2 linked regions of the [Eubacterium] eligens ATCC 27750 genome follow. Each later gene encodes a partner of the first gene's protein in a complex. Links are inferred from orthologs where the notes say so. Each region holds a gene or a part of one and is shown on either strand. Other genes may lie near its edges.

Region 1 (6,332 bases):
GGATTTGGAGATAAGATGACACACATCTCTACAGGTGGTGGAGCATCTCTTGAATTCCTTGAAGGTAAAGAACTTCCAGGCGTAGTTGCAGCTAACGATAAGTAATTAATTTTACTGACATAGTTATATAATTATATTTTAATCCGGACCTTATTTTTGTTAAGTAGGGTCTGGATTTTTTGTTATTTATTTCACAAACTATACTTGAAATATGTACCAAAGTATGCTATTATCTATTTTACTAGGATAGTTATATCGGAATAATTTAATAGGATTGTCCATATATATGTTATTATGGATAATTTCCTGTGGGGAGGCGTAGAATGAGAAGAAAAGTAATAGCAGGCAATTGGAAGATGAATATGACACCAAGCCAGGCAGTTAAGCTCGTTACTGAATTGAGACCGAATGTTAATAATCCGGATGTTGATGTTGTGTTCTGTGTACCATCTATTGACATTGTACCTGTAGTGGAGGCAGTGAAAGGATCTAATATACATATTGGTGCAGAGAATGTATATTATCAGGAGAAAGGAGCATTTACCGGTGAGTTATCGCCTGAGATGCTTGTTGATGCCGGGGTAAGCCATGTTATCATAGGACATTCAGAAAGAAGAATGTACTTTAATGAAAGTAATACAGTGCTTAATCTCAAGATGCATAAGGTACTTGAACATGGAATTATCCCAATTCTTTGTTGTGGAGAGACACTTGAACAGAGAGAAAAAGGGATTACACTTGATTTCATTAAAGAACAGATAGTAGAAGCATATGTTGGTGTTACTAAAGAGCAGGTGCTTCATACAATAGTTGCTTATGAGCCAATCTGGGCTATTGGAACAGGAAAGGTTGCAACTACAGCGCAGGCACAGGAAGTATGTGGATTTATAAGAACTGTATTCGAAGAGTTATATGATAAAGAAACAGCGGATCAGATAAGGATTCTTTATGGAGGAAGTGTTAATGCTTCTAATGCAGCAGAGCTTTTTGCCCAGCCTGATATTGATGGTGGACTGGTAGGAGGTGCAAGTCTCAAGCCGGATTTTGCGGATATAGTTAATTATAATAAGTAAATAAGCATGAAAAGACCTTGTTTTGATGATAATATTCAAGACAAGGTCTTTGATTTTTTTTACAAATGTGCTATCATGCTATAGGCAATTAATTAGAATACATTTAAAGGAGAATCACATTATGAGTAAAAAACCAGTAGTTTTAATGGTACTTGATGGTTATGGTTTAAATGATAGAACAGAGGGTAATGCTATTGCTATGGCTAACACTCCTGTTATGGATAAGCTTATGAAGGAATGCCCGTTCCAGAAGGGATATGCTTCAGGACTTGCTGTAGGTCTTCCAGACGGACAGATGGGTAATTCAGAAGTTGGTCATATGAATATTGGTGCTGGTAGAATTATTTATCAGGATCTTACAAGAATTACTAAGGATATTGAAGATGGTACATTCTTTAAGAACGAAGAATTACTTGAGGCAATGGAGAACTGCAAGAAGAATGATTCGGATCTTCACCTTTTCGGACTTTTATCAGATGGTGGTGTTCACAGTCATTTAAGCCATGTATATGGACTTTTAGAGATGGCAAAGCAGCAGGGAGTGTCTAAAGTATATGTTCATGCGTTCCTTGACGGAAGAGATACACCTCCAGCTTCAGCTAAGGGATTTGTTGAGACACTTGAGAATAAGATGGCAGAAATCGGAGTTGGTAAGGTCGCATCTTTATCAGGTCGTTACTATGCAATGGACAGAGATAATAACTGGGACAGAGTAGAAAAGGCTTATGATTCACTTGTAACAGGTGATGGCATTAAGGCCGAGTCAGCTACACAGGCACTTCAGGAGTCATATGATAATGGTAAGACAGATGAATTCGTTGAGCCAACAGTTATCTGTAAAGATGGTCAGCCACTTTCATTAGTTAAGGCTAATGATTCTGTTATATTCTTTAACTTCCGTCCAGACCGTGCAAGAGAGATGACAAGAGCGTTCTGCGATGATAAGTTTACAGGATTTGAAAGAAAGACAGGATTTATTCCATTAACATTTGTATGTTTCAAGGATTATGATGAATCAATCCCTAACAAGAAGGTTGCATTCAAGAAAGAGATTATTAAGAACACATTTGGTGAATTCCTTGCTAATCATGGAAAGAAGCAGTTAAGACTTGCTGAGACAGAGAAATATGCACATGTTACATTCTTCTTTAATGGCGGTGTTGAAGACCCTAATGTTGATGAGTTCAGATTACTCGTTAACTCACCTAAGGATGTTGCAACATATGACTTAAAGCCAGAGATGAGTGCTCCGGAAGTAGGTATGGACTTAGTTGAGGCTATAAAGTCTGACAAATATGATGTTATTATTATCAACTTCGCTAATCCTGATATGGTTGGGCATACAGGTGTTATCCCAGCAGCAATCAAGGCTGTAGAGAAGGTTGATGAGCTTGTTGGCAAGGCTGTAGATGCAGTAAAGGATGTTGACGGAGTTCTCTTCATCTGTGCAGACCACGGTAATGCTGAGAAGATGATTGATTACGAAACAGGAGCTCCACATACAGCACATACAACTAACCCTGTTCCATTTATTCTTGTTAATTATGATGAGAATTATACACTTCGTGAGGGTGGAAGATTATGTGATATCGCTCCTACACTTATAGAAATTATGGGACTTGAGAAACCAGTTGAGATGACAGGTGAGTCTCTTCTTGTGAAGAAGAACTAATTGAATGGTTGAAATTAATTTATTGATTTTTCTTGCACAAAATGTTTATTTGTGATAGAATGACCTATGTTGCCGTATTGGCATAATTATGTAATAAAAAGCGCATGATGCGCAGGAATGAGGATAGTATGAATAAGATAATTCCATTGTTTCATATGTCTGTCGGAGATGTATTAAGAATTGGTTTAATGGGAGTATTTGTGGTAATTTGTATAGCTTTAGCAATAATAATTCTTATGCAGGAAAGTAAGCAGAACGGATTGTCAGGAACAATTAGTGGTGCTGCTGATTCATACTGGGGTAAGAACAAGGGCCGTTCAATGGAGGGCAAGCTTGTTAAGATAACCAAGATTCTTGTAATTCTTTTTATTGTTATAGCAGTTATACTTAATTTTAATTTCTAAATTACGGACACTCTTAAGAAACGGATAATTTCTTAAGAGTGTTTTTTACTTTTACGAGCAATCTGGTGAAATTCGGATATTTTAATGGTAAGAAAGGGATATAAGGGATATGGAGAAGGATATATTTAAACAGCGAAGACAGATGCTTACTGATATGATTCTTAATAATGAACTGTATGTTCCAATGAAAGCTAAAGAAATCGCTATGCTTCTCGATATTCCGAAAGCTAAGCGTTCAGAACTTATGGAAGTGCTTGACAGTCTTGTTGCAGATGGAACAATAGGTGTATCAAAGAAGGGTAAGTATATGAAGCCTGAAAATGTAGCACTTGTCGGAACATTTGAAAGCACAAGCAGGGGCTTTGGTTTTGTAGTAATACCTGACAGGGAAGATGATATATTTGTTAAGGCTAATGACACGATGAATGCTTTCTATCATGATAAAGTCAAGGTTGTGATAACTACTGAGAAGAATGGCGGTAAGAGGGCTGAAGGTAAGATTGTTGCTATTGTTGAGCATGAGGTTAAGGAAGTTGTCGGAACATTCCAGAAGAACAGAACGTATGGTTTTGTTATTCCTGATAATGCAAAGATTAACTGTGATATATTTATACCGCAGGAATTCATGAATGGAGCGGTTGAAGGTTCTAAGGTAGTTGCTTCTATAAGTGATTACGGCAGCCAGAGTAAGAATCCACAGGGGAAGGTCACAGAAGTACTTGGACATATAGATGACCCGGGTGTGGACATAATGTCTATTATCAAGGCATATGATTTACTAGTGGAGTTTCCTGAATCAGTTAAGAAGGCAATTAATGATATTCCTGATGTTGTCAGTGAAAAGGATAAGGCTGGACGAGTTGATTTAAGAAATGTTCAGATGGTTACTATAGATGGTGAGGATGCGAAGGATTTAGATGATGCAGTATCTATCTCGAAAGAAGGACCTGTATATCATCTAGGTGTCCACATTGCGGATGTAAGTCATTATGTTACAGAGGGAAGTGCGCTGGATAAAGAGGCACTTAAACGAGGTACGAGTGTTTACCTTGTAGACCGTGTTATTCCAATGATACCGCATAAGTTATCTAATGGGATATGTTCACTTAATCAGGGAGAAGACAGACTGGCACTCAGCTGCCTTATGGATATTGATGAAAAGGGAAATATTGTTGGACATAGAATATGTGAAACTGTTATTAATGTAGACAGAAGAATGAGCTATACAAGCGTAAAAAAGATTCTTGTAGATAATGATACTAATGAAATTATGAAGTATAAAGAGCTTGTTCCAATGTTTCATATGATGGAAGAGGCTGCGGAGCTTCTTAGAAAGAAGAGATTTGCAAGAGGTTCGGTTGATTTTGATTTCCCTGAAAGTAAGATTATACTTGATGAGAATGGCCACCCGACTGATATTAAGCCGTATGACAGAAATGTAGCAACTAAGATTATTGAAGATTTTATGCTTGCTGCTAATGAAACTGTTGCAGAGGATTATTTCTGGCAGGATATGCCATTTCTATATAGAACTCATGAGAATCCTGATCCTGAAAAAATGCGTAAGTTAGCCACATTTATTAATAACTTTGGTTATACATTAAGACTTACTGATGATTTAAGACCTAAGGAGATTCAGAAGCTTCTTTCTGAGATAGAGGGTTCTGATGCTGAGAATCTTATAAGCAGACTGACACTCCGCTCTATGAAGAAAGCTAAGTATACTACTGAATGTGTAGGACATTTTGGACTCGCTGCCAAGTATTACTGTCATTTCACATCGCCTATCAGAAGATATCCTGATCTCCAGATTCACAGAATTATCAAGGAGAATCTTCACGGAGGTTTAAGTCCTAAGAGAGCTGCCCATTATGATGCAATATTACCGGATGTTGCTGTCCAGACAAGTGCGATGGAGCGGCGTGCGGCAGATGCTGAAAGAGATACAGACAAGCTTAAAATGGCTGAGTATATGGAACAGTTTGTTGGAGAAACATTTGATGGAGTTGTTTCGGGTGTTACCGCGTGGGGCGTATATGTTGAACTTCCAAACACTATCGAGGGCATGGTTTCTATCAATAATATGAAGGGATTCTATACATTTGACGAGGAACACTATGAGATGGTAGGAGAACTTGGGAACAGAAGTTATAAGCTCGGACAGAAGGTTAAGGTTGTGGTTATAGGCACCGATAAGATACTAAGAACAATTGATTTTGCATTTGCATAGAATAGAATGGAGACTGACATGGCATCAAAAACAAGCGCATCTGGAAACAGACTTATAGCGAACAATAAGAAAGCTTATTTTGATTATTTTATAGAAGAGAAATACGAGGCGGGCATGGTACTTCACGGCACTGAGGTTAAATCAATCAGAGCAGGTAAGTGCTCAATTAAGGAATCTTATATCAAGATTGAGAATGGCGAAGTGTATGTATTAGGTATGAATATTACACCATATGAGAAGGGAAACATATTCAATAAAGATCCTTTAAGACCTAAGAAGCTGCTTCTTCACAAGAATCAGATTAATAAGCTTACTGGTGAACTTACAATTAAAGGTTACACACTTGTTCCTCTTCAGGTATATCTGAAAGAGGGAAAGGTGAAGATGGAAATTGGTCTTGGAAAAGGTAAGAAGAACTTTGACAAGAGAGATTCTATTGCAAAGAAAGACCAGATAAGAGATGCACAGAAGGAATTCAAGAATAAGAATCTCAGATTTTAGAAATATTTTATCAGTTTTGAATAACAAGTTCATTGACTTGGCATTATGCCAATGTTAATATAAATAAGCAGATAAAACTGCTTACACACGGGCTAGTAAAGGTTTCGACGGGGATCTTGAAGCTGGTGAAGCTATCCGCAGGAAAGCGTCAAAATCCAAACTTAAATATAAACGCTAACGATAATTTAGCATACGCTGCCTAATTGCAGCAGTCTGACTTAAAGCACCTACACTTTAAGACCCAGGCTTCGAACATGTAGGAAACGACAGTATCAAAGCTTTGAGATGCTGGTCGTATCATGAAGCTACTAAAGGTGCAAGGGTGTTGATTCTCGTGTACCGGAGGGAATGTTAAACAATCAACTATGATAGTAGAAGAACAGGGAATGGGTTTTCGGACAGGGGTTCGACTCCCCTCTGGTCCATAGGAAAAAGGGAGTGAGGAAGCGTGA
Region 2 (6,273 bases), 850 kb from region 1 along the record:
ACCAGGCGGCGTTGTTAAAAAGGGTGACGTTGTTAAGGCCGTTGTCGTACGTTCAGTAAAGGGCGCACGTCGTAAGGACGGTTCATATATTAAATTTGATGAGAATGCTGCTGTTATAATTAAAGATGATCAGACTCCTAAGGGAACTCGTATCTTTGGTCCAGTAGCCAGAGAGTTAAGAGATAAGAAGTTCATGAAAATCGTATCTCTTGCTCCAGAAGTATTATAGGAGGTACCACAATGTCAGCTGTTAGAATTAAAAAGGGTGATACTGTTAAGGTTATCGCAGGAAAAGACAAAGGCAAAGAGGGCAAGGTATTGTCTGTAAATGCTAAGAATCATACAGCATTAGTTGAGGGCGTTAACATGGTTACAAAGCATGCTAAGCCAAGCGCAGCTAATCAGCAGGGTGGAATTCTCCACCAGGAAGCACCAATCGATATCTCAAATATCGCTTACTCATTAAAGGGTAAGGAAACAAAGATTGGTTATGACTTCAAGGACGGTAAGAAAGTTCGTGTTGCTAAGGCAACTGGCGAAGTTATCGATTAATAAAGGAAGGAGGCAATAATTTTGAGTAGACTTAGAGAATTATACGATAATGAAATTACTAAGAAGATGACTGAGAAATTCGGTTACAAGAACCCAATGATGGTTCCAAAGATCGACAAGATCGTAATTAACATGGGCGTTGGCGAAGCTAAGGAAAATTCAAAGCTTCTTGACATAGCTGTTAAAGAAATGGAAACAATTGCTGGTCAGAAGGCAGTTCTTACAAGAGCTAAGAATTCAATTGCTAACTTCAAGTTAAGAGAGGGTCAGGCAATTGGTTGTAAGGTTACATTAAGAGGAGAGAAGATGTATGAATTCCTTGACAGATTAGTAAACCTTGCATTACCACGTGTACGTGACTTCCGTGGCGTTAGCGCTGATTCATTTGATGGAAGAGGTAACTATGCTTTAGGTATCAAAGAGCAGATTATCTTCCCAGAAATCGAATATGACAAGATTGATAAGGTTAGAGGTATGGATGTAATCATTACAACTACAGCTAAGACTGATGAGGAAGCTCGTGAGTTATTAAGATTATTCAACATGCCATTTAAGAAATAATTAAGGAGGGAAATTCAATGGCTAAGACTTCTATGAAGGTTAAGCAGCAGAGAGCACCTAAGTTCTCTACAAGAGCGTATACACGTTGTACAATATGTGGTCGTCCACATTCTGTTTTAAGAAAATACGGAATCTGCAGAATTTGCTTCCGTGAATTAGCTTACAAGGGACAGATTCCTGGAGTTAAGAAAGCATCTTGGTAAAATCAATTAACGTAGTCCTGGTAACAGGAAACCAGTTAAAATAAGGAGGAAAATTTCAATGACAGATCCAATTGCAGATATGCTTACAAGAATTCGTAATGCAAATACAGCAAAGCACGACACAGTTGATGTTCCATCATCTAAGATGAAGCTTGCAATCGCTAAGATTCTTTTAGACGAGGGTTATATTAAGTCTTATGAGCTCGTTGAGAACGGTAAGTTCAACGATATCCGTATTACATTAAAGTACGGTGCTTCTAAGAATGAGAAGATCATTTCAGGTCTTCAGAGAATCTCTAAGCCAGGTCTTAGAGTATATGCAAACAAGGAAGAACTTCCAAAAGTTCTCGGTGGTCTTGGTGTAGCTATTATATCTACAAACAAGGGCGTTATTACTGACAAGGAAGCTAGAAAGCTCGGCGTTGGTGGAGAAGTTCTTTGCTTCGTTTGGTAATTATTGAACACTTACACACAGGGAAACGGGAATCCTATCCCATCGTAGTTCAGCGTATATGAATGTTTCCCTCATTATAATTAGGAGGTGCACGGCATGTCACGTATAGGAAGAATGCCTATCGCTATCCCAGCAGGAGTTACTGTTGAGATTGCAGAAAATAATAAAGTGACTGTAAAGGGTCCAAAGGGAACTCTTGAGAGAGTTTTACCAGCAGAGATGGACATTAAGCAGGAAGGTTCTGAAATCGTTGTTTCAAGACCAAATGACTTAAAGAAGATGAAGTCATTACATGGACTTACAAGAACACTTATTCATAACATGATTATTGGTGTTACAGAAGGCTATGAGAAGAAGCTTGAAGTTAACGGTGTTGGTTATAGAGCACAGAAGCAGGGTAAGAAGTTAGTTCTTTCATTAGGCTACTCTCATCCAGTTGAGATGGAAGATCCAGAAGGAATTGAAACAGTTCTTGATGGAACAAACATCATCATTGTTAAAGGTATCAGTAAAGAAGCAGTTGGCCAGTACGCAGCTGAAATCAGAGCAAAGAGAGCTCCAGAGCCATATAAGGGCAAGGGTATCAAGTATGCTGATGAAGTTATCAGACGTAAAGTTGGTAAGACTGGTAAGAAATAATTAAAGGAGAAAACATAATGGTTAGTAAGAAATCAAGAACAGTAGTTCGCGAACAGAAGCATAGAAGATTACGTAATCGTTTCAGTGGTACTGCAGAAAGACCACGTTTAGCTGTGTTCAGAAGCAATAATCATATGTATGCTCAGATTATTGACGACACAGTTGGAAAGACACTTGTATCAGCATCAACTCTTGATAAGGAAGTTAAGGCAGAGCTTGAGAAGACAAATAATGTTGAAGCAGCAGCTGCTGTTGGTACAGTCGTAGCAAAGAGAGCATTAGAAAAGGGAATCAAGACTGTTGTTTATGACAGAGGCGGTTTCATTTATGCAGGTAAAATTAAGGCATTAGCAGAGGCAGCTCGTGAAGCTGGCCTTGAATTCTAAGCGGAAGGGAGATTACAGTATGAAACGTACAATAATTGATGCTAGTCAGTTAGAATTAAATGATAATGTAGTATCAATCAAGCGTGTAACAAAGGTTGTAAAGGGTGGACGTAACATGCGTTTTGCAGCATTAGTAGTTGTTGGTGACGGCAACGGACACGTAGGTGCAGGTGTTGGTAAGGCAGCTGAAATTCCAGAAGCTATCCGCAAGGGAAAAGAAGATGCTATCAAACATTTAGTAGAAGTTCCAATCGATGAGAACGGTTCAGTTCCACATGATTTTCTTGGAAAGTTCGGAGGAGCTACAGTATTATTAAAGAGAGCTCCAGAAGGTACTGGTATCATCGCTGGTGGTCCAGCACGTTCAATCCTTGAGCTTGCAGGTATCAAGAATATCCGTACAAAGTCACTTGGATCAAACAACAAGCAGAATGTTGTATTAGCAACAATCGAAGGACTTAAGTCTATGAAGACTCCAGAAGAAGTTGCAAGACTTCGTGGAAAGTCAGTTAGCGAGATCCTTGGTTAATTAAATTGTGATTCCTGCTAAGCAGGAGATGGAGGTTAAAATGGCTGAGAAGTTAAGAATAACTTTAGTTAAGTCTCCAATCGGCGCTGTTCCTAAGCATAGAAAAACTGTTGAAGCTATGGGTCTTACAAAGATGCATAAGACAGTTGAACTTCCAGATAATGCTGCTACAAGAGGACAGATTCAGCAGATTGGTTATATGTTAAAGGTAGAAGAAATCTAATTACAGATAAGGAGGTGCAATGATGGATTTATCTAATTTGAGACCTGCAGAAGGTTCAGTATTAAGCGATAATTTCAGAAGAGGTCGTGGACATGGCTCAGGTAACGGCAAGACAGCTGGTAAGGGTCATAAAGGACAGAAAGCTCGTTCAGGAGCACCAAGACCAGGTTTTGAAGGTGGCCAGATGCCATTATATAGAAGAATTCCTAAGAGAGGATTCACTAACAGAAACCGTAAGGAATTCGTTGCTATTAATGTTAATGTATTAGATCGTTTTGATAACGGTGCAGAGGTTACTGTTGATACATTAATTGAGTCAGGAATCGTTAAAGATCCTAAGGACGGAATCAAGATTCTTGCAAACGGCGAGCTTACAAAGAAGCTTACTGTTAAGGCTAACGCATTCAGTGCTGCAGCTAAGGAGAAGATCGAGGCTCTCGGCGGAACCTGCGAGGTGATCTAATATGTTTAAAACACTTGTAGGCGCTTTTAAGAACAAAGATATAAGAAAAAAGATAATATATACATTATTAATTCTTGTTGTTGTCAGAGTTGGAAGTTTACTTCCAATCCCTGGTGTAGACACCAATTATTTTAGTAGCTTACTTAGTGGAATTAATACTGGTGATTTAAGTTATCTCAGTGCTTTTACAGGAGGTTCATTCGAAAGAATGTCCCTCTTTGCGCTGAGCATAACACCATATATCACATCTTCAATCATTATGCAGCTTCTCACAATTGCAATTCCTAAATTAGAGGAAATGCAGAAAGAGGGAGAAGATGGTAGAAAGAAGATTGCATCGATTACAAGATACGTAACAATTGGTCTTTCTTTAATAGAAAGTATCGCTATGGCGGTTGGCTTTGGTAGAACAGGTCTTATCAAAGATTCAGCACAGCTTAGCACATTACATTATGTAGTATGTATAATCGTAGTTGTAGCTGCACTTACAGCTGGTTCAGCAGTATTAATGTGGCTTGGTGAGCGAATCACTGAAAAGGGTGTTGGAAATGGTATTTCAATTGTACTTTTAATTAATATCATATCAGGTATGCCTAGTGATTTTGCTACATTATATAGCACATTTGTTGCACCAAAGACACCTGCAAAGGGTGTTTTAGCAGCAGTAATAATATTAGCAATTCTTATTGTTATGGTAGTTCTTGTATGCTTCCTTCAGGATGGAGAGAGAAGAATTCCTGTTCAGTACTCTCAGAAGGTCAGCGGTAGAAGAACAGTTGGCGGACAGTCAACAAACATTCCATTAAAGGTTAATACTGCAGGTGTTATGCCAATTATTTTCGCATCATCACTTATGCAGTTTCCAGTTATAATTGCACAGTTATTTGGTAAATCATATGAGTGGACCAGATATCTCAGCTCATCATACTGGTGCAGAGTTGAAGCTCCAAAGTATTCAATTGGTTTATTAGTATACATAGTACTGCTTATAATATTTGCATACTTCTATACATCAATAACATTTAACCCAATTGAGGTAGCTGATAACTTAAAGAAGGCTGGTGGAGTTATCCCAGGAATAACACCTGGTAAGTCTACAAGCGAATATCTTAACAAAATACTTAATTATATCGTATTTATTGGAGCTGTCGGACTTTTAATAATTGCCCTCATTCCAATAATGTGTACAGGATTCTTTAATGCTTCTGTTTCATTCGGTGGAACATCAATTATCATTATTGTTGGTGTTGTACTTGAGACATTAAAGCAGATTGAGTCTCAGATGTGCAATCGTTACTATAAGGGATTCCTCAGTGAGTAATTCTTTATATCACGGATGATATTAGTATAAAATATTGACTTGCCCGGTTTATGCCGGGTAAGTCCTTTGTGTATTATGATTTATTACGAATATTTATGATTTTGGAATGGAGAAAATATTATGAAGATAATTATGTTAGGTGCTCCAGGAGCAGGTAAAGGTACACAGGCTAAGAAGATAGCAGCAAAATATGCTATACCACATATCTCTACAGGAGATATTTTCAGAGCTAATATTAAGAACAATACAGAGCTTGGACAGAAGGCAAAGACATACATGGATAAGGGAGAGCTCGTACCTGATGAATTAGTAGTAGATCTTATCATGGACAGATTCAAGGAAGCGGATTGTGCTAACGGATATGTACTTGATGGATTCCCAAGAACAATTCCTCAGGCAGAGGCACTTGATAAGGCTCTTAGTGCTAATGGAGAGTCAGTTGACTATGCAATCAATGTCGAAGTTCCTGATGAAAATATAATAAACAGAATGTCTGGAAGAAGAGCATGTGTAGGTTGTGGAGCAACATACCATATCCAGTTCAATCCAACAAAGGTTGAAGGAATATGTGATGCATGTGGCGAGAAGCTTATCTTAAGAGATGACGATAAGCCAGAGACAGTAAAGAACAGACTTTCAGTATATCATGAGCAGACACAGCCATTGATTGAATACTATTCAGGAAAGGGTGTACTTAAGGAAGTTGATGGTACACAGCCTATGGATGATGTATTTGCTGCAATAGTTAAGATCTTAGGTTAATCATCTATGAGTGATATAAAGGGATATTTTGCAAGTTCTAAAGCAGGCCATGACAAAGGTACTGTGTATATGATTCTCGAATCTGATGATGTATATGTTTATCTGTCGGACGGTAAATTAAGACCGACAGATAAACTTAAAAAGAAAAAGCTGAAACATGTTCAGCTCATAAAACAAAAA

The links.
Region 2: the proteins of secG (region 1) and secY are in contact, whole or in part, in a crystal structure (PDB 5AWW), measured with the Thermus thermophilus proteins. The link is inferred for [Eubacterium] eligens ATCC 27750 from one-to-one orthologs. Residues at the interface, in WP_223903268.1 of Thermus thermophilus: Tyr5, Ile9, Tyr12, Leu13, Ala16, Leu19, Val20, Val23, Leu24, Gln26, Glu27, Pro28, Gln30, Gly31, Ala32, Asp34, Leu35, Met36, Gly37, Gly38, Ser39, Ala40, Asp41, Leu42, Phe43, Ala45, Arg46, Val48, Tyr53, Thr56; in WP_096411648.1 of Thermus thermophilus: Leu14, Gln16, Arg17, Phe20, Ile34, Pro35, Pro37, Ile72, Arg108, Arg109, Asn112, Gln113, Arg116, Ile117, Ile120, Pro145, Gly146, Trp147, Phe152, Phe155, Val156, Val159, Thr160, Val162, Ala163, Gly164, Ala166, Leu167, Trp170, Glu173.

The regions. Positions count from the first base shown.
Region 1 is NC_012778.1:1,195,017-1,201,348, reverse strand. Bases 1,618-4,511 are described here. They hold secG (preprotein translocase subunit SecG), read left to right. Parts: upstream 1,618-2,873; coding sequence 2,874-3,149; downstream 3,150-4,511. Other genes in these bases: rnr (ribonuclease R), read left to right, coding at 3,259-4,511; gpmI (2,3-bisphosphoglycerate-independent phosphoglycerate mutase), read left to right, coding at 1,618-2,745. Outside these bases: EUBELI_RS05760 (phosphoglycerate kinase), read left to right, coding at 1-105; tpiA (triose-phosphate isomerase), read left to right, coding at 324-1,073; more of gpmI, read left to right, coding at 1,195-1,617; more of rnr, read left to right, coding at 4,512-5,379; SsrA-binding protein SmpB, read left to right, coding at 5,398-5,880. UniProt on the Bacillus subtilis protein: Involved in protein export. Participates in an early event of protein translocation.
Region 2 is NC_012778.1:340,175-346,447, forward strand. What follows is about bases 3,337-6,171. They hold secY (preprotein translocase subunit SecY), read left to right. Parts: upstream 3,337-4,011; coding sequence 4,012-5,331; downstream 5,332-6,171. Other genes in these bases: rpmD (50S ribosomal protein L30), read left to right, coding at 3,365-3,547; rplO (50S ribosomal protein L15), read left to right, coding at 3,570-4,010; EUBELI_RS01545 (adenylate kinase), read left to right, coding at 5,452-6,093; EUBELI_RS01550 (KOW domain-containing RNA-binding protein), read left to right, coding at 6,100-6,171. Also shown: rplN (50S ribosomal protein L14), read left to right, coding at 1-229; rplX (50S ribosomal protein L24), read left to right, coding at 241-552; rplE (50S ribosomal protein L5), read left to right, coding at 574-1,113; EUBELI_RS01505 (type Z 30S ribosomal protein S14), read left to right, coding at 1,131-1,316; rpsH (30S ribosomal protein S8), read left to right, coding at 1,369-1,770; rplF (50S ribosomal protein L6), read left to right, coding at 1,867-2,409; rplR (50S ribosomal protein L18), read left to right, coding at 2,427-2,795; rpsE (30S ribosomal protein S5), read left to right, coding at 2,815-3,324; more of EUBELI_RS01550, read left to right, coding at 6,172-6,273. UniProt on the Bacillus subtilis protein: The central subunit of the protein translocation channel SecYEG. Consists of two halves formed by TMs 1-5 and 6-10.